DNA from 3 places in the Rhodococcus indonesiensis genome. Region 1 is predicted to be linked to each of the others. Evidence: riboswitches for the same ligand, from Rfam matches in the RefSeq annotation. Region 1 holds a riboswitch; each other region holds the start of a gene.
What was found. A riboswitch is a leader RNA that binds a small molecule or an ion and turns the genes downstream of it on or off. The one in region 1 is predicted to bind S-adenosylmethionine.
Positions count from the first base shown of each region.

Region 1 (5,929 bases):
ATGGACATGATCCGATCATGGAACAGGTGCGTTTGCACAACACACCCGCGTTCCACCGTCGCACCGTCGCCGAGGGTCACCAGGTCGGCCTCGGGCAGCCAGTAGCTCTCGCACCACACCCCGCGGCCGATCTTCGCGCCCAGGCCCCGTAGCCACAGGTTCATCACGGCCGTGCCGGTAGCGGGCCGGGCGAACCACGGTGCCGCGACCGTTTCGACGAAGGTGTCGGCCACCTCGTTGCGCCACACGAACCAGCTCCACAGCGGGTGTTCCTCCCGGCCGATGCGTCCGACGGCCGCCCATTTGGCGGCCACGGACACGATGCCGGCCACGGCGCCGGCGAGGATGAGCACGACTCCGCTCAGCGCCGCGGCCGCCGCGTACCCCACCGAGGTCGCCAGCGATTGCAGGGCGAACAGCACGCCGAGACCGATACCGAACGTGACGATCATCGGCAGCAGGCGGAAGGTCTCGACGAAGCCGCGGGCCACGCGCAGCCGCACCGGGGGCGCGAACGTGCGGCTCGAATCGCCGTCGTTCGCCGCGCGACGCAGCCGCACCGGGGGGCTGCCGAGCCATGAGGAACCCGACTTGGCCTTCGACGGCGCAGCCGAGAGGACCGCGACGAGTCCGTACTTGGGGACCCGTCGCCCCGGGGCGGCCATACCCGAGTTGCCGAGAAACGCGCGCTTGCCCACCTTGGCACGGGAGATGTACAGCCAGCCGCCACCGAGCTCGTAGCTGGCGACCATGGTGTCGTCCGCGAGGAAGGCGCCGTCGGCGACGCGGGTGAACTTGGGCACCATCAGCACGGTGGAGGCCTCGACGTCCTTGCCGATGTCGGCGCCGAGCAGTCGCAGCCAGCCCGGCGTGAGCATCGAGGCGTAGAGGGGGAACAGGAACGTGCGCGAACTGTCCATCAGTCGCTCTGTCGCCCACACCTGCCAGCCGACGCGGCTGCGGACGGGATGGTGTCCCTCGGTCATGCCGACGGCCAGGGCACGCACCGACAGCACCGTGAGGGCGGCGAACACGAACAGGGTCAGCAGGGCGGCGACCGGCAGGATCGCCGCGCTGCGGAGCAATGCATCCGTGAGGTCGGCGGCATCGCGGATCCACCATCCGACAAGGGTGAGCCCGGCGCCGATCGCGACGATCGGCAGCGAGGCCAGCACCATCGAGGTGAGGCCGAAGATCGGCACCCACCACGAGGCACGCCGCGGCGGCTCGGCGGGCCACGGATGCAGGGCCTTGCCGACCTTCCGGGCGGGGGAGCCGGCCCAGTGCTGGCCGGCCTTGACGCGGCCGAACACGGCAGAGCCGGCCGCGACCTCGGCGTTCTTGCCGACTCGGGCGCCCGGGGCCAGAGTCGAGCGGGCGCCGACCGTCGCGCCGGCTCCGATCCGGATGCTGCCGATGTGGACCTCGTCGCCGTCGATCCAGTGTCCGGACAGGTCGACCTCGGGTTCGATGGAACAGCCGTCACCGAGTTCGAGCATGCCGGTGACCGGCGGCAGACTGTGCAGGTCGACGCCCTTTCCGACTTTCGCACCCAGCGCGCGGGCGTAGTACAGCATCCACGGCGCCCCGGACAGGTTCACCGCACCGCTGGCCTCCGACAGTCGCAGCGCCGTCCACAGCCGGAGATGCTCGCTGCCGCCCCTCCGGTAGGTGCCGGGTTGCAGGTTGCGCAGCAGCAGCCGCGTCCCGGCGACGGCGACGGACATGCGGCCGAGCGGGGTCAGGAACAGCAGGATGCCGACGGTCACCCACCACCACGACGCCGGAGCGAGCCACGGCACGTCGACGAACAGCGAGAAGACGTTGTTCGCGATCGCGAGCCAGGTCACCCACTGCAGCCCCGTGAGAGTGGTGAGCGGCACCGTGACGGCGAGTTGCAGCAGCTGTGACCGGCGCGGAACGGGGGCCACCTGCCGTGGGGCGACCACAGCGGACGGCGCGAGGTCGTCGAGGTACTCGGCCAGCGAGCCGAGTCGCGGATGGTCGTACAGTTCGGCGACGGTCATCGCGGGATAGCGTTCGCGCAGGGCCGTCACCAGCTGGGCCGCGGCGAGGGAGCCGCCGCCGAGTTCGAAGAAGTCGTCGTCGATGCTCTCGATCGGGGTACCGAGAATCGACACCCACAGCCCGGCGACCCACTCGGCGGTCGGGTCGAGGCCGAGAGCCTCGGCGGCGGCGGCCTCCGCGCCGGGCAGCGGCCACGGAAGCGCGTTGCGGTCCACCTTGCCGGAGGTCCGGGTGGGCAGTTCGTCCACCAGCGCCAGTCTCGGGACCAGGGCCGCCGGCAGCTGCTCACCGAGCAGGTCGCGCGCGGAGGCGAGGTCGAACTCGGGGTCGGTGCTGGCGATGTAGCCGACGAGGATCGAGTGCCCGGCCGCGGTCTTGCGTACGGCGGCCGCGCCGCCGGCGACGCCGGGCAGGTTCTGCAGAGCGTTGTCGACTTCGCCGAGTTCGATGCGCCGGCCGCCGATCTTGACCTGATCGTCGGCACGTCCCTGGAACAGCAGCCCCGCGCGGTCGAGGGTGACCAGGTCGCCGCTGCGGTAGGCGCGGTCCCAGCCGAGGGTGGGCATGGGAGCGTACTTCTCGGCGTCCTTGGCCGGGTCCAGATAGCGGGCCAGTCCGACGCCGCCGATGACGAGTTCGCCGGTGCCGCCCTCCCGGACGGGCCGGCCCTCGCCGTCCACCACGGCGAGGTCCCAGCCGTCGAGCGGCAGGCCGATGCGGACCGGGCCGGTGCCGTCCATCGTCGCCGCACACGCGACCACGGTGGCCTCGGTGGGCCCGTACGTGTTCCACACCTCGCGCCCGGGCACAGCCAGCCGCTCGGCGAGATCCGGCGGACAGGCCTCCCCACCGAAGATCAACAGCCGCACCGCTTCGAGCGCCTCGGCGGGCCACATCGCCGCGAGGGTGGGAACGGTGGAGACGACGCTGATGTCGCGGGAGACCAGCCACGGTCCGAGGTCCATCCCGGACCGCACGAGCGAGCGGGGCGCGGGGACGAGGCACGCGCCGTGCCGCCACGCGAGCCACATCTCCTCGCAGGACGCGTCGAACGCGACCGACAGCCCGGCCAGTACGCGGTCGCCGGGGCCGATCGGGTTCTCGCGCAGGAACAGCCGGGCCTCGGCGTCGACGAAGGCGGCGGCGCTGCGATGGCTGACCGCGACCCCTTTGGGGGTGCCGGTGGATCCGGAGGTGAAGATGATCCAGGCGGCGTCGTCGAGACGCGGACCGCGCAGCTGCGGCTGCGGCGACGGCGGCGCGGTGCCCGGGCCGATGCCGTCGGCGGTGACGACGGCGGTGACCTGCGCTTCCCCGAACACGAGTTCGGCGCGTTCGTCGGGATCGTCGGCGTCCACCGGCACGTAGGCCGCGCCGGCGGCGAGGATGCCCAGGATCGTCACGTACAGGTCCGCGGAGCCGGACGGCATGCGCACGCCGACGCGGTCCCCGCCGCCGACTCCCGCGTCGGCGAGCCGGTAGGAGCAGGCGACGACCTTCTCGACGAGTTCGGTGTAGCTGAGGGTGACGGATCCGTCGTCGACGGCCGGAGCGTCCGGGTGGGTGTCGGCGGTGGCACGCAGGATGTCGACGAGGGTGCGAGGGGCCGGGGCATGGGAGGAGCGGAGGAACTCCTCGGGGATGCGATACGACCGATCCGAATCCGTCGTGGGCTGGGCAGGCAATCGCATGTCCTTCTCTCGGCCTGGTGGTGCGTTCGTCCGGTTATCTCACGGTCAGGTGGACGGAGGGTGAACATCGGGTGTGTCGGTGCCCACTCGCGCGGTGGAATTCCTCCACCTCCCGGTCACCGGAATCCCCGCCGCTGTCCGGTTCGGTGCGAGAAACGGCCTCTCCCTGGGGATTCGCATGCCGGACGGCGGACGGTGCGATCCCGGTTTGACATCCGTGCGCGCTTTTGCCATCCTCTTCCGCAGGTCACGAGAACCAGCGACAAGCCCCGGCTAGCTGGTCGGCAACCCTCCTCCGCGGTGGGGTGCTCCGGGTGACGACCTGGCCGTGTTTCCACACCGGACACGGCAAGCGCGGATTCGGACCGTGATCGCACTCGAGCGACGAGGCGACCACCGGCGAATCCCTGAACGACGAGGGAACGTCATGACTGCCGCTGTACTGACCGCTGACACCTGTATCGCACCGTTCGCCCGGGTCACCGGATGTGATCTTCAGGTACCCCTGGTGCAGGGCGGTGCCTGCACCTACGCCAACTTCGACTACGCGGCGAGCGCGCCGGCCCTCGAAGCGGTCACCGAGCGGATCGCCGAACTCCTGCCGTACTACGCCAGCGTGCATCGCGGTGCCGGTTACGCCTCGAGGATCTCCACCACCAGCTACGAGCAGGCCCGCGAATCCGTGGCCCGATTCGTCTGCGCCGCAGACGATCAGGTGGTCGTCTTCACTCGCAACACCACCGACTCGCTCAACCTCCTGGCCGGAGCCGTGCCCGGCGACGTGGTGGTACTCGACGTCGAACACCACGCAAACCTGTTGCCCTGGAAGAATGCTCGCGTCGTCGAGGCTGCCGACACCGTCGCCGAGACCGTCCGCCGGCTCGTCGCCGAACTGTGCAGCAGGCCTGCTGCGCTGCTCGCCGTCACCGGCGCCTCCAACGTCACCGGCGAGGTCCTCCCGATCGCCGAACTCGCCGACGTCGCGCACGCCTGCGGTGCCCGGATCCTCGTCGACGGAGCACAATTGGTTCCGCACCGGCGGATCGACCTCACCGCGCTCGGCGTCGACTACCTCGCATTCTCGGGGCACAAGCTCTACGCTCCGTTCGGTGCCGGTGCTCTGGTGGGGCGCCGGGACTGGCTCGACGTCGCGGAACCGTACCTCGCAGGGGGTGGTGCGGTCCGCGACGTCAGTCTCAATCACACCGAATGGGCCTGTGCCCCAGCGCGACACGAGGCGGGCACACCGAACGTGCTCGGTGTCGCGGCGCTCGCCGCAGCGTGCGACGCGCTCGCCGGCTTCGACGCCGATGCCGTCACCGTGCACGAGGAGGCGTTGTGCCGGCGCCTGCTCGACGGGTTGCGCGGCGTCGACGGCGTCGAGATCCTGCGGCTGTGGAGCGACTCCCCGGACTCCGTCGGCATCGTCACCTTCACGGTCGCCGGCTTCGAGCCCGGCGAGGTGGCGTCGTATCTCTCCGCCGAGCACGGAATCGGGGTGCGCGACGGCCGGTTCTGCGCGCACCCGCTGCTCGCCCGGGTCGGACTGCCCGCCGGCGCGGTTCGTGCCTCGCTCGGTCTCGGCAGTTCCTCCGCCGACGTGGATCGTCTGCTCGACGCGCTGCACACGCTGGTGGATGCCGGTCCCGGCTGGACCTACGCGAAGACCGACGGCCTGTGGGGGCCGTCGCCCGAGACCCGTCCGGGCCTGGCGGAGTCCACCGCCGGGGCGGCGCAGTGCAGCTGACCGCTTCCCGGGCGGGCTGTCGCACCGGCCGTCCGGACCGGCAGGTCTAGTCGACGTCGACGTCGACGGCTGCCGTGATGCGCATCAGTTCGCGGAACGTCGTGCGGAACAGCGTGCGTGGATGCCCTCCGGAGGCCCAGAGCTGGGGGAAAGCAGCCAGGGCGGTGTCGACGTACGTGGTCAGGTTCGTCGGATGCCCGAGCGGTGCCACGCCGCCGACGGGCTGACCCGTGACCTCGGTGACCACGTCCGGGGGCGCCGCGACGAGCACACCGCCGAGGCGTTTGCCGGTTCGTTCCGGATTCACCCGGTGGGCACCCGAGACCAGCAGCAGTACCGGTTCGTCGTCGAGCAGGAACACCAGCGACTTGACGATCGCTCCCACGTCGACCCCGAGCGCGGCCGCCGCCTGCTCGGCGGTGTGCACCGACTCCGGTTGGGTCGTGATCAACCCGTGGTGACC
Region 1 covers NZ_CP180630.1:586,421-592,349, forward strand. Annotated here, with positions in the region: gene ACM26Y_RS02810 (Pls/PosA family non-ribosomal peptide synthetase) at 1-3,719, opposite strand, end outside; SAM riboswitch class IV at 3,965-4,080, shown strand; gene ACM26Y_RS02815 (aminotransferase class V-fold PLP-dependent enzyme) at 4,147-5,466, shown strand; gene ACM26Y_RS02820 (YbaK/EbsC family protein) at 5,513-5,929, opposite strand, start outside.

Region 2 (5,929 bases), 2.5 Mb from region 1:
CAACGACGACGGGACGCCCCCGGCAGGGGCGTCCCGTCGTGTGCGGTCCGTGCGTCAGGCGCGAGCCTTCTGGAGGTTCTCGTCGAGCGCGGCGAGGAACTCCTCGGTGGTCAGCCAGGCCTGCTCGGGTCCGATGAGCAGGGCGAGGTCCTTGGTCATCTGGCCGGCTTCGACGGTCTTGATGACGACGTCCTCGAGCTGCTGGGCGAACTCGATCACCTCGGGGGTGTTGTCGAGCTTGCCGCGGTGCTCGAGACCACGGGTCCAGGCGAAGATCGACGCGATCGGGTTGGTCGACGTCGGCTTGCCGGCCTGGTGCTGCCGGAAGTGCCGGGTGACGGTTCCGTGGGCAGCCTCGGCCTCGACGGTCTTTCCGTCCGGGGTCATGAGCACGGAGGTCATCAGGCCCAGCGAACCGTAGCCCTGTGCGACGGTGTCCGACTGGACGTCGCCGTCGTAGTTCTTGCAGGCCCAGACGTAACCGCCTTCCCACTTGAGCGAGGAAGCGACCATGTCGTCGATGAGGCGGTGCTCGTAGGTGAGTCCGGCGGCGTCGAACTCCGCCTTGAACTCCTCCTCGTAGATCCGCTGGAACTCGTCCTTGAACATGCCGTCGTAGGCCTTGAGGATCGTGTTCTTGGTCGAGAGGTAGACCGGGTAGTTCTGCTGCAGGCCGTAGGACAGCGAGGCCCGCGCGAAGTCCTGGATGGACTTCTTGTAGTTGTACATCCCCATGACGACGCCGCCGTCCTCGGGAATCTGGCACACCTCGTGCTGGATCGGCTCGGAGCCGTCCTCCGGCGTGAAGGTGATGGTGACGGTGCCCGGGCGGTCGACCTTGAAGTCGGTGGCGCGGTACTGGTCGCCGAAGGCGTGACGGCCGACGATGACCGGCTTGGTCCAGCCCGGCACCAGACGGGGCACGTTCGAGATGATGATCGGGGCACGGAAGATGGTGCCGCCCAGGATGTTACGGATCGTGCCGTTGGGCGAACGCCACATCTTCTTCAGGCCGAACTCCTCGACCCGGGCCTCGTCGGGAGTGATGGTGGCGCACTTGACGCCGACGCCGTGCTTCTTGATGGCGTTGGCCGCATCCACGGTGACCTGGTCGTCGGTCGCATCGCGGTGCTCGATGCCGAGGTCGTAGTACTCGAGATTCACATCCAGGTAAGGATGGATCAGCTTGTCTTTGATGAACTGCCAGATGATGCGGGTCATCTCGTCGCCGTCGAGTTCGACGACCGTTCCCTCAACCTTGATCTTGGACATGTGCGCTTCGCGTCCTCCTAGGAAGTGTCCCTGGTCCCAAGTCGATCCCACTTTGTGGGTGCGATCGTGGTCGGCTCAATGAACCATTCATGGCGTGCTCACACGTACGGAACACGGTCCAAACAAGACGAGCGTACTGCTATTGCCCCGGCCCGCCAAGCGCACCCCCGGCTACCCGCGGGTAACTTTCGCCTGCTCAGGCGCCCTCCGCCGGCAGGTACGGGTCGCCTACCGAAGCGTCTGTTCGAGCCGCTAGACTCGCGCCAGGTCATGAGTACCAGCGTGAAGCCCCGGCTTGCTGGTCGGCAACCCTCCGGCCAGGGTGGGGTGCTCCGGGTGATGACCCGGTCGTCCGGCGACACGCCGCACGACAAGCCGGTCCGATGGAGGTATTCGTCATGAGGGTTGTGATCATGAGCTGTCGTCACTAGCCGCCCCGACCTCCCGACCACGGCCAGTAAGGACATCATGACCGACAGCGAGAACACCCGGCGCGAAGACGGCTGGAGCTTCGAGACCAAGCAGATCCACGCGGGACAGCCCGCCGGCGGCGACACCCGCGCCCGCGCCCTGCCGATCTACCAGACCACCAGCTACACCTTCGACAACACCGACCACGCCGCCGCCCTGTTCGGCCTGACCGAACCCGGCAACATCTACACCCGCATCATGAACCCCACCCAGGACGCGGTCGAACAACGCATCGCCGCCCTCGAAGGCGGCGTCGCCGCCCTGCTCCTCGCCTCCGGCCAGGCCGCCGAAACCTACGCCCTCCTCAACCTCGCCGCCGCCGGCGACCACATCGTCGCCAGCCCCTACCTCTACGGCGGCACCTACAACCTGCTGCACTACACCCTGCCCCGCCTCGGCATCGAGGTCACCTTCGTCGACGACCCCGACGACCTCGACCAGTGGCGCGCCGCGATCCGCCCCACCACCCGCGCCCTCTACGGCGAAACCATCGCCAACCCCAAGAACCACCTGCTCGACATCCCCGGCATCGCCGCCGTCGCCCACGCCCACCACCTGCCGCTGATCGTCGACAACACCGTCGCCACCCCCTACCTGATCCGCCCCCTCGAACACGGCGCCGACATCGTCGTGCACTCGGCCACCAAATACCTCGGCGGCCACGGCACCGCCATCGCCGGGGTCCTCGTCGACGGCGGCACCTTCGACTGGACCGGCACCGGCCCCGACGGCGCCCCCCGCCACCCCCAGTTCACCACCCCCGACCCCAGCTACCACGGCGTGGTCTACGCCGACCTCGGCGCCCCCGCCTACGCCCTCAAGGCCCGCGTGCAACTGCTGCGCGACCTCGGTGCCGCGGTCTCCCCGTTCAACGCCTTCCTCATCGCCCAGGGCCTCGAGACCCTGAGCCTGCGCATGGAACGCCACGTCGCCAACGCCGAGCGCGTCGCCGAATTCCTCGACCGCCGCCCCGAGGTCACCGCCGTCGCCTACGCCGGCCTGCCCTCCTCGCCCTGGCACGACCGCGCCCGGCACCTCGCCCCCCGCGGCGCCGGCGCCATCGTCACCTTCGAACTCGCCGGCGGCATCGACGCCGGCAAGCAGTTCGTCAACGCGCTGACCCTGCACAGCCACGTCGCCAACATCGGCGACGTACGCTCGCTGGTCATCCACCCCGCCTCCACCACCCACTCCCAACTCACCGCCGCCGAACAACTCGCCGCCGGCGTCACCCCCGGCCAGGTCCGCCTCGCCGTCGGCATCGAGAACATCGACGACATCCTCACCGACCTCACCACCGGCCTCGAGGCGGTCGCGTCTTGACGGCGCGCGTCGACCGGCGCCACGTGGAGCTGCCGCCGGAGGACGGCCGTCTCGGGACGGTCGACATCGGGCCGCTGACGCTCGAGTCCGGCGCGACCCTGCCCGACGTGACCGTGGCGGTGCAACGATGGGGCCGGCTGTCGCCGTCGCGCGACAACGTCGTCCTCGTCGAACACGCCCTCACGGGGGACTCGCACGTGACCGGGCCCGCCGGACCCGAACACCCGTCGCCCGGCTGGTGGACCGGGATGGTCGGTCCGGGCGCGCCGATCGACACCGACACGTGGTGCGTCGTGGCGACGAACGTGCTGGGCGGCTGCCGCGGCACCACCGGACCGGGTTCGCCCGCTCCGGACGGCAAGGCGTGGGGTTCCCGGTTCCCCGGCATCACGGTGCGCGACCAGGTCGCCGCCGAGGTCGCGCTCGCCGATGCGCTCGGCATCGACAGGTTGGCGGCCGTCACCGGAGGGTCCATGGGCGGCATGCGGACGCTCGAGTGGATCATCGGGTATCCGGAACGGGTGCAGGCGGCCCTCGTCCTCGCCGTCGGCGCCCGCGCCACCGCCGACCAGATCGGCACCCAGACCACGCAGATCGCCGCCATCACCGCCGACCCGGACTGGCAGGGCGGGGACTACTACGGAACGGGACGGGTGCCGCGGGCCGGGCTGGGCATCGCACGGCGGATCGCACACCTGACCTACCGGACCGAGGGCGAACTCGACACCCGCTTCGCCAATTCCCCCCAGGGAAGCGAAAACCCCTGGAACGGCGGACGATACGCGGTGCAGAGCTATCTGGAGCACCAGGCCGACAAGCTCGTCGCGCGGTTCGATCCCGGTACGTACGTCGCGCTCACCCAGGCGATGAACCGGCACGACGTCGGACACGGGCGGGGCGGTGTGGCCGCCGCACTCGGATCCACCCCGGTGCCGACGATCGTCGCCGGCGTGGACTCCGACCGCCTGTATCCGCTGCGGCTGCAACAGGAGATCGCCGACGGCCTGCCGGGCTGCGACGGGCTGCGCGTCCTCGAGTCCCGGGACGGTCACGACGGTTTCCTCACCGAGGCCGACGCCGTCGCCAAACTCCTGACCGAGCTCGTCACCCTCGCACGAGGCTGAGGGCCGCGCGCCGCCGGGCCGCGGCCCGGCGGCTCATCCGGTGCCGAGCGGATCGATCGAGACCGCCAGGGCGATGACGAGTCCGCCCACGACGAGGAGCGCGGACACGTCGAAGGCCCGGCTGCGCACGGCGAGGACACCGACCTGATCCTCGGGCACCCACAGGCGCAGCAGACCGGCGAGCAGGGTGGCGCTGCCGAAGACGAACGCGCCACGACGCCACCGGTCCGCCAGGACGAGGATCACCGCCGCGGCGATGACGACCGTCACCGCCAGCAACGGCAGGTTCCGCCGGGCCAGCCGCAACCAGCGCTCCGCGCCGGCCAGGTGCACCACGGGCTCAGCGGCCGGCGAGCTGTTCGGCTCGCTCGACCACGTTCGCCAGCAGGAACGCACGGGTCAGGGGGCCGACGCCACCGGGATTGGGCGACAGGAACCCGGCAACCTCGCCGACGTCGGCGGCCACGTCGCCGCGCAGGCCCTCCGGGGTCCGGCTCACACCCACGTCCAGGACCGCCGCACCCGGCTTGACCATGTCCGCGGTGATCAGTCCCGGCACACCCGCAGCGGCGACGACGATGTCCGCACGCCGTACTTCCGCTGCGAGGTCCTTCGTGCCGGTATGGCAGAGGGTGACCGTCGCGTTCTCGCTGCGGCGGGTGAGCAGCAGCCCGATCGGCCGGCCGACGGTGACGCCGCGGCCCACCACCACCACGTGGGCGCCCGCGATCGGCACCTCGTACCGGCGCAGCAGATGCACGATGCCGCGCGGGGTGCACGGCAGGGCCGCCTCCTTGCCGAGGACCAGGCGGCCGAGGTTGATCGGGTGCAGACCGTCGGCGTCCTTGTCGGGATCGATGCGCTCGAGCGCGGCGTTCTCGTCCAGGTGCTCAGGCAGCGGCAACTGCACGATGTAGCCGGTGCAGCCGGGGTCGGCGTTCAGCTCGTCGATCACCGCGTCGAGCTGCTCCTGCGTCGTGTCGGCGGGCAGGTCGCGGCGGATCGAGTTGATCCCGACCTTGGCGCAGTCGTTGTGCTTGCCGCGCACGTACGCTGCCGATCCCGGGTCGTCGCCGACGAGCACGGTGCCCAGGCCGGGGATGATGCCCTTCGCCTTCAGCGCGGCCACGCGGGCCTTCAGGTCCTCGAAAATCTCGTCGCGGGTCGCTTTGCCGTCCAGGATCGTCGCAGTCACAACCGTCATTGTCTCAGGTCGCCCGGCAACGTCGGACGCAGCCTCACCGGTCAGCCGCACGTCCGGCACCGCGCGGCTGTCCGCTCCGGGCGCGGTCGGTCCCCGGCGGCACCGCCGGAGGTGCAACTGGCAAGCTGAATCGGTGTTCCGAGTGATGTTCTACGAGCCGCGCATCCCACCCAACACCGGCAATGCGATCCGCATGGTCGCCGGGACCGGCTGCGAGCTGCATCTGGTGGGGCCGCTCGGATTCGATCTCTCCGAGCCGAAACTGCGCCGCGCGGGCCTGGACTACCACGATCTGGCGTCGGTGAGCGTGCACGAGGACCTCGAGGCCGCGTGGGCCGCGCTGCGGCCGGAGCGGGTGTACGCGTTCACCGCGCATGCGAGCGTGTCGTATGCCGCACTCGAGTACCGGCCCGGCGACGTGTTCCTCTTCGGGCCGGAACCCACGGGACTGCCCGACGAGGTGCTCGCCGATCCCCACGTCACGACCCGGGTGCGGATTCCGATGCTGCCGGGCCGGCGCTCGTTGAACCTGTCG
Region 2 covers NZ_CP180630.1:3,632,484-3,638,412, forward strand. Annotated here, with positions in the region: gene ACM26Y_RS16825 (NADP-dependent isocitrate dehydrogenase) at 55-1,272, opposite strand; SAM riboswitch class IV at 1,539-1,654, shown strand; gene ACM26Y_RS16830 (bifunctional o-acetylhomoserine/o-acetylserine sulfhydrylase) at 1,741-3,066, shown strand; gene metX (homoserine O-acetyltransferase MetX) at 3,063-4,190, shown strand; gene ACM26Y_RS16840 (DUF3017 domain-containing protein) at 4,224-4,526, opposite strand; gene ACM26Y_RS16845 (bifunctional methylenetetrahydrofolate dehydrogenase/methenyltetrahydrofolate cyclohydrolase) at 4,531-5,385, opposite strand; gene ACM26Y_RS16850 (tRNA (cytidine(34)-2'-O)-methyltransferase) at 5,528-5,929, shown strand, end outside.
Region 2: another riboswitch for S-adenosylmethionine. It lies ahead of ACM26Y_RS16830 (bifunctional o-acetylhomoserine/o-acetylserine sulfhydrylase); the one in region 1 lies ahead of ACM26Y_RS02815 (aminotransferase class V-fold PLP-dependent enzyme).

Region 3 (5,929 bases), 820 kb from region 1:
CACCGCCCGTACCGCCGAGCGCGGCAAGTTCGACTTCTTCTTCCTCGCCGAGGGCCTCGTGCTGCGCGAGCGCGCGGGCCGGATCTTCGATCAGGACATCATCGGCCGGCCCGACACCTTCACGGTCCTCGCGTCGCTGGCCGCCGTCACGGACCACCTCGGCCTGGCCGCCACCATCAACGCGACCTTCAACGAGCCGTACGAGCTGGCTCGGCAGATCGCCTCTCTCGATCACCTCTCCGGCGGCCGGGCCGCGTGGAACGTGGTCACCTCCTTCGATGCCTTCACCGGGCGCAACTTCCGCCGCGGCGGCTTCCTGGATCGCTCCCAACGGTACGAGCGCGCGGACGAGAACCTGACGCTCATCCGTCAACTCTGGGATTCGTGGCGTAGCGACGACATCGTCGCCGACAAGGCCGGCGGCCGGTTCCTGCGTCGACCCGACGCCGGCACCTTCGCATACCACGGCAACCACTTCGACGTGCACGGCAGGTTCACGGTTCCGCGCAGCCCCCAAGGACGCCCGGTGATCCTCCAGGCCGGGGTGTCCCCGCAGGGCCGGGACTTCGCTGCCGCGAACGCCGATGCCATCTTCTCCCCGTACGGGAAACTGCCCGAGGCCACGGATTTCTACCGAGATGTCAAGGCCCGGGCGATCGCTGCCGGCCGCTCCGCCGACGACATCAAGATCCTGCCGTCGGCGAGCTTCGTGATCGGGGACACCGAGGCCGAGGCCGTCGAGAAGTACCACGAGATCCGTAACCAGCAGGTCACCGGGCAGACCGCCCTGATCCTGCTCGAGCAGATCTGGAATCGGGATCTGTCCGAATACGATCCGGAGGGCCCGCTGCCGGACATCGATCCCGACCCCGACGCCGAGTCGATCATCCAGGGACGGGCCTTCGTCCACCAGGACCGGTTCGAGACCGTCGCACGGCTCCGCGCGATCGCGGAGGAGAAGAAGCTGACCCTGCGAGAGGTCGTGATCGACCAGTTCGAGCGCGGACCCCTCGTCGGTACCGCGGCACGGATCGCCGAGCAGATCGACGCCTTCGTGCAGAACGACGGCTCAGACGGGTTCATCCTCGGATCCCACCTCGTGCCCTGGGGACTCGACGACTTCGTCGACGAGGTGGTGCCCCTGCTACAGGACCGTGGTGTCCTCCGCGCCGAGTACACCGGAACCACGCTGCGGCACAACCTCGGGCTGCGGGTACCGGCCGATCCGGTGGCGGTCGGCGGTTAGCCCCCCTCCCGCGTGACACTCACCGATCGGGCGCAGACGCCCCAACAGACGACGTCGGTGGTGCCGGTCTGTGCGGCCGCCGGCTTCACCACCCTGCTCGATTCGTCGGTGCTGAACGTCGGCCTCCCCGCCCTGCGGACCGGTCTCGACGCGGGCGTTTCACAGGTGCAGTGGATCCTGGCCGCATACTCGCTCAGCTTCGGTCTTGCGCTGGTCCCGGCAGGCCGGCTCGGCGATGTGGCCGGCCGGCGGCGGCTGTTCCTCGCGGGCATGACCCTCTTCGCGGTCATGGGAGTGTGCGGAGCTGTCGCGTCCGACCCCTGGACGGTCGTCGCCGCACGGGCCGGTCAGGGGGCCGGGGCCGGCCTGATCAGCGCGCAGGTGCTCGGGATCCTGGCCGAGAACTACACCGGCCCGGCGCGCGCTCGGGCACTGGCCGCCTACAGCACCGCCGGGGGCCTCGCCGGGCTGTGCGGTCCGCTCGTCGGGGGGCTGGTGCTCGGCGCTGCGTCCGGGGAGTACGGGTGGCGCGTTCTGCTGATTCTCAACGTGCCGTGCGCACTCGTCACACTCGTGCTGGCTGCACGCCGCCTGCCCCCGGATCGGGGACGACCGTCGGCCCGCAGCGGGGTCGATGCCGGGGCCTCGCACTCCTCGCGGCGGCCACGACGCTGGTCATGCTGCCCGTGGTCTCCGATCCGGGTCCGGTGGGTGCGGTGTTCGTCGTCGGGGGAGCGGCGGTCTCACTCGCCACCTTCCTGTGGTGGGAACGCCGTGTCGCCGCGCGCGGCGGCAAGCCCGTGCTGCTTCCCGAACTGACCGGATCCGGCGGATACGTCCTCGGCACCTTGGTCGCACTGTTCTGGTTCGGTGCGGTGCTGTCCCTGAACACCGTCGTGAGCCTGTATCTCATCGAGGGGCGCGGCTATGCCGCTGTCCAAGCAGCCGCCGTGCTGTCCGCCGCTGCCGCCGCGATGGCCGTCGCCTCTGCCATGGGGTGGCGGGTCGCCGCGCGATACGGCCGGGTGACGGTCGTCGTGGTGGTGGCAGCCGAGATCGCCGTCGTCGGTGGCTACGCCGCCGCTGTGCAGCACGAGGCCACGATGCCGGTGTTCGTGGCGCTGGCCGCTCTGTCGGGCCTCTCGGGTGGATTCGTGGATGCACCCAACCGGGCGCTGACGCTCGAGTCGTCACCGGAGGGCGGTCACGGTGTCGCGGCCGGGTTCCTGCAACTGTCACAGCGGTTGTCCGCGACGGTCGCCCTCGCCGCGGTGTCCGGCCTGTATCTGTCGGCGCTGGCGACGGACGGGGACGACTTCGCCGGTGCCGCGTCGGCCGGCCTCGCGGTGTGCGCCGCCATGCTCTCGGTGTCGCTGCTCTGTGCGCTCGCCGACCGGCGCCGTCGTGCCGGCGTCGGGTTTCGATCACTGTGAGCGAAAGGGTTCTCCGAACTCGTTCGCAACGCGTACGGTCACCGGGAACCATCCAGAGCGACCGAGAGACCCGGCTCGAGGACGTCGCAGCAACCCCCTGCCACCGCAGGTGAGGGTGCTACCGCCGGGAACGATGGAGGAGAAGACATGGCAGGCGAGGGGTTCGTGGGTGCGTGGGCGCGCCTGCACGTCGACCTGTGCCGTCAGTGCTCGGGCCTCTGTCGCCCACGGTCCTGTCGCGCCTGAGCGGCGCCTTCCAGTCGAAGAACTACGACCGTCTGCCCGGCCGGTGGCATCGCGAAGCGCGGTGCCACCGGCGCCTCACGAGATCATGGAGTTCCCCGGTGCCTGTTCCGTTCACCTCTGCCGCCCGACGTCGCGCCGTCGCGGGCGCCACCGCCGCAATCCTCGCCGGTGGGCTCGCCGCGTGCGGCACCGACACGGCGGGCACTTCCTCCGGTGGCGGCACCCCGCAGCCCGGCGGCACCCTGCGCTACGGCCTGTCCCAGGCCCCCACGTGTGCCGATCCCGCGCAGGCCGGCAGCAACCAGACCATCTACGTCACCCGTCAAATCGTCGACTCGCTCACCGATCAGGACCCCGGGACCGGTGAACTGAAGCCGTGGCTCGCCGAAAGCTGGGAGGTGAACGGGAACGCCTCGGCGTTCACGTTCCGGCTGAAGGACGGCGTGACATTCAGTGACGGCACCCCGTTCACCGCGGAGTCGGTGAAGAAGAACTTCGACGCGATCGTCCAGACCCTCACCGGCGCCAAGGCAGCGCTGGCGGCGAGCTACCTGTCGGGGTACACCGGCACCACGGTGCTCGATCCGCTCACCGCCCAGGTGTCCTTCGCCGGTCCGAACGCGCAGTTCCTGCAGGCGTCGTCGACGCTGCAGCTCGGCTTCCTGTCCGACAGCGACGTCGCGAAGTCCGCGGAGGAACGCTGCGCCGGCAACCTGTCCGGCACCGGTCCCTTCGTCTACGAGGACTACCAGCAGGACAAGTCCGCCACGCTGGTCAAGCGCACCGGATACGCGTGGGGATCCGACGTGTTCGCGCACGACGGCGAGGCCTACCTCGATCGCATCGAGTTCACGATCGTCCCGGAGTCCGGTGTACGCACCGGCAGCCTCGCATCCGGCCAGCTCGACGCGATCAGCGATGCGCTGCCGCAGGACGCTTCCCAGATCGAAGGCAGCGGCGGACGGATCCTCACCACACCGAACCCGGGTGTTCCGTTCGGTTTCCAGCCGAACGTCACCCGTGGCGTCCTGACCGATCCGGCGGTGCGCGCCGCGATCGTGCCGGCCCTCGACCGCCAGGAACTCGTCGACACCGTCCTCGGCCCTGATTTCCGGCCCGCGACCAGCACCCTCGCCTCCCGCACCCCTGGCTACGTCGCGCTCGACGACGTCGCCTACGACCCGGAGAAGGCGAAGTCGATCCTCGACGCCGCCGGCTGGGTTCCCGGCCCGGACGGCATCCGTGCCAAGGACGGCAACCGCCTGTCCTTCTCGGTGTTGTTCAGTTCGGTGTTCGCCGGCAACCAGGCAATCCTCGAGCTCGTGCAGCAGCAGCTGCGCGGGGTCGGTATCGACCTGCAGCTCGACCTGGTCTCCACCCCGGAAGCCACTGCCCGGCAGGGTGCGAAGGACTTCGACGCCACCTACTACAACAGCACGCGCGCCGACGGCGACATCCTGCGCACCACGTTCGGACTCGACGGGCGCAACCTCAACAACCGCGGCCCGATCCCGGCACTGGACGAGGTCCTGTCTGCGCAGCTGCGCACCACCGACCCGGCCGAACGCGGCGAGCTGAGCGAGCAGGCACAGCAGCTCGTCCTCGACAACGGCCTGTGGCTGCCGACCGTGGAGCTGTCCCAGGCCATCGGTGCGGCGGGGGCGGTGCAGGACCTGAAGTTCGAGGCCTCCGCCCGGTTGCAGTTCTTCGACACCTGGCTGAGCGAGTAGACCATGGCCAGGTATCTCGGCTCCCGGCTCGTGCAGGCGCTGCTGGTGCTGTGGGCGGCGTTCACCGTCTCGTTCGGCGTGCTGTACCTGCTGCCGTCCGACCCGGTGAGCATCGCGGTCGACGGCGCCGGCAGCGGCACACCGGTGGATGCGGCCGCTGTCGCGCAACTGCAGGAGCGGTACGGGCTCGACCGGCCGTTGTCGGGGCAGTACCTCACTGCGCTGAGCAACGCCGTCCGGGGGGACTTCGGCATCTCGATCGTCACGGGACAACCCGTGACCGAAGCGATCGCCGCCGCCGTACCCAGCACCCTGGCCCTGGCCGCGGTCGCCCTGGCGCTCGCCGTGCTCCTCGGCACCTCGATCGCGTTCGTCGCCACGTACACGCGCGCCCGGTGGCTGCGCAGCACGCTGTTCTCACTGCCGCCGCTCGGTGTCGCGGTTCCGACCTTCTGGGTGGGACTGCTTCTGCTCCAGCTCTTCTCGTTCCGGATGAAGCTGCTTCCGGCATTCGGCGACCAGGGCATCGAGCATCTGGTGCTGCCCGCGATCACCCTCGCGCTCCCCACCGGGGCGGTGATCGCGCAGGTCCTCGCCGCGAGCCTGCAGACCACATGGCGGCAACCGTTCGTCGAAGCAGCTCGCGCCAAGGGCGCGTCCCGGTGGCGCATCCAGACCCGGCACACACTGCGGCTGTCCAGCATCCCCGCATTCACCATCGCCGGGGTGACGGTCGGCAACCTGTTGGCGGGGTCCGTGGTCGTCGAGACGGTGTTCTCCCGCGCCGGTGTCGGTCGACTGACCCAGACTTCGGTTCTGGCGCAGGATATTCCCGTAGTCCAGGGCATCGTGGTCTTCAGCGCGGTGATCTTCGTGCTCGTCAACCTCGCGGTGGACCTGGTCTATCCGCTCATCGATCCGCGCATCGCCGACGGCCGTCGCGGCGGCGGTTCGCCCTCGCATCCGACGCCCGCCGAGTTGACCACCGAACTCACCGGCTTCGCGGTGGAGGAGGAGAGGAAGGCTCATGTCTGACGTCCTGATCCGGGAACCGGTCGCCGCATCCGCGCAGGCCGCGGCCGGGCCACACGGACCGTCCCGGCTCCGGGGAGCGACGAGCGCCCTGCGCCGCTACGGGATTCTCGTGGTCTCGACGACTGTGCTGTTCCTCGCCGTCGGCTTCGCTCTGTTCCCTTCGGTCTTCGCGTCCGGTGATCCGCTGCAGGGCGTCCCGGCCGACAAGTTGCAGGGGCCGTCCGCGGCGCACTGGTTCG
Region 3 covers NZ_CP180630.1:5,304,707-5,310,635, forward strand. Annotated here, with positions in the region: gene ACM26Y_RS24435 (NtaA/DmoA family FMN-dependent monooxygenase) at 1-1,246, shown strand, start outside; gene ACM26Y_RS24440 (MFS transporter) at 1,259-2,065, shown strand; gene ACM26Y_RS24445 (MFS transporter) at 2,047-2,679, shown strand; SAM riboswitch class I at 2,725-2,819, shown strand; gene ACM26Y_RS24450 (ABC transporter substrate-binding protein) at 3,024-4,655, shown strand; gene ACM26Y_RS24455 (ABC transporter permease) at 4,659-5,690, shown strand; gene ACM26Y_RS24460 (ABC transporter permease) at 5,683-5,929, shown strand, end outside.
Region 3: another riboswitch for S-adenosylmethionine. It lies ahead of ACM26Y_RS24450 (ABC transporter substrate-binding protein); the one in region 1 lies ahead of ACM26Y_RS02815 (aminotransferase class V-fold PLP-dependent enzyme).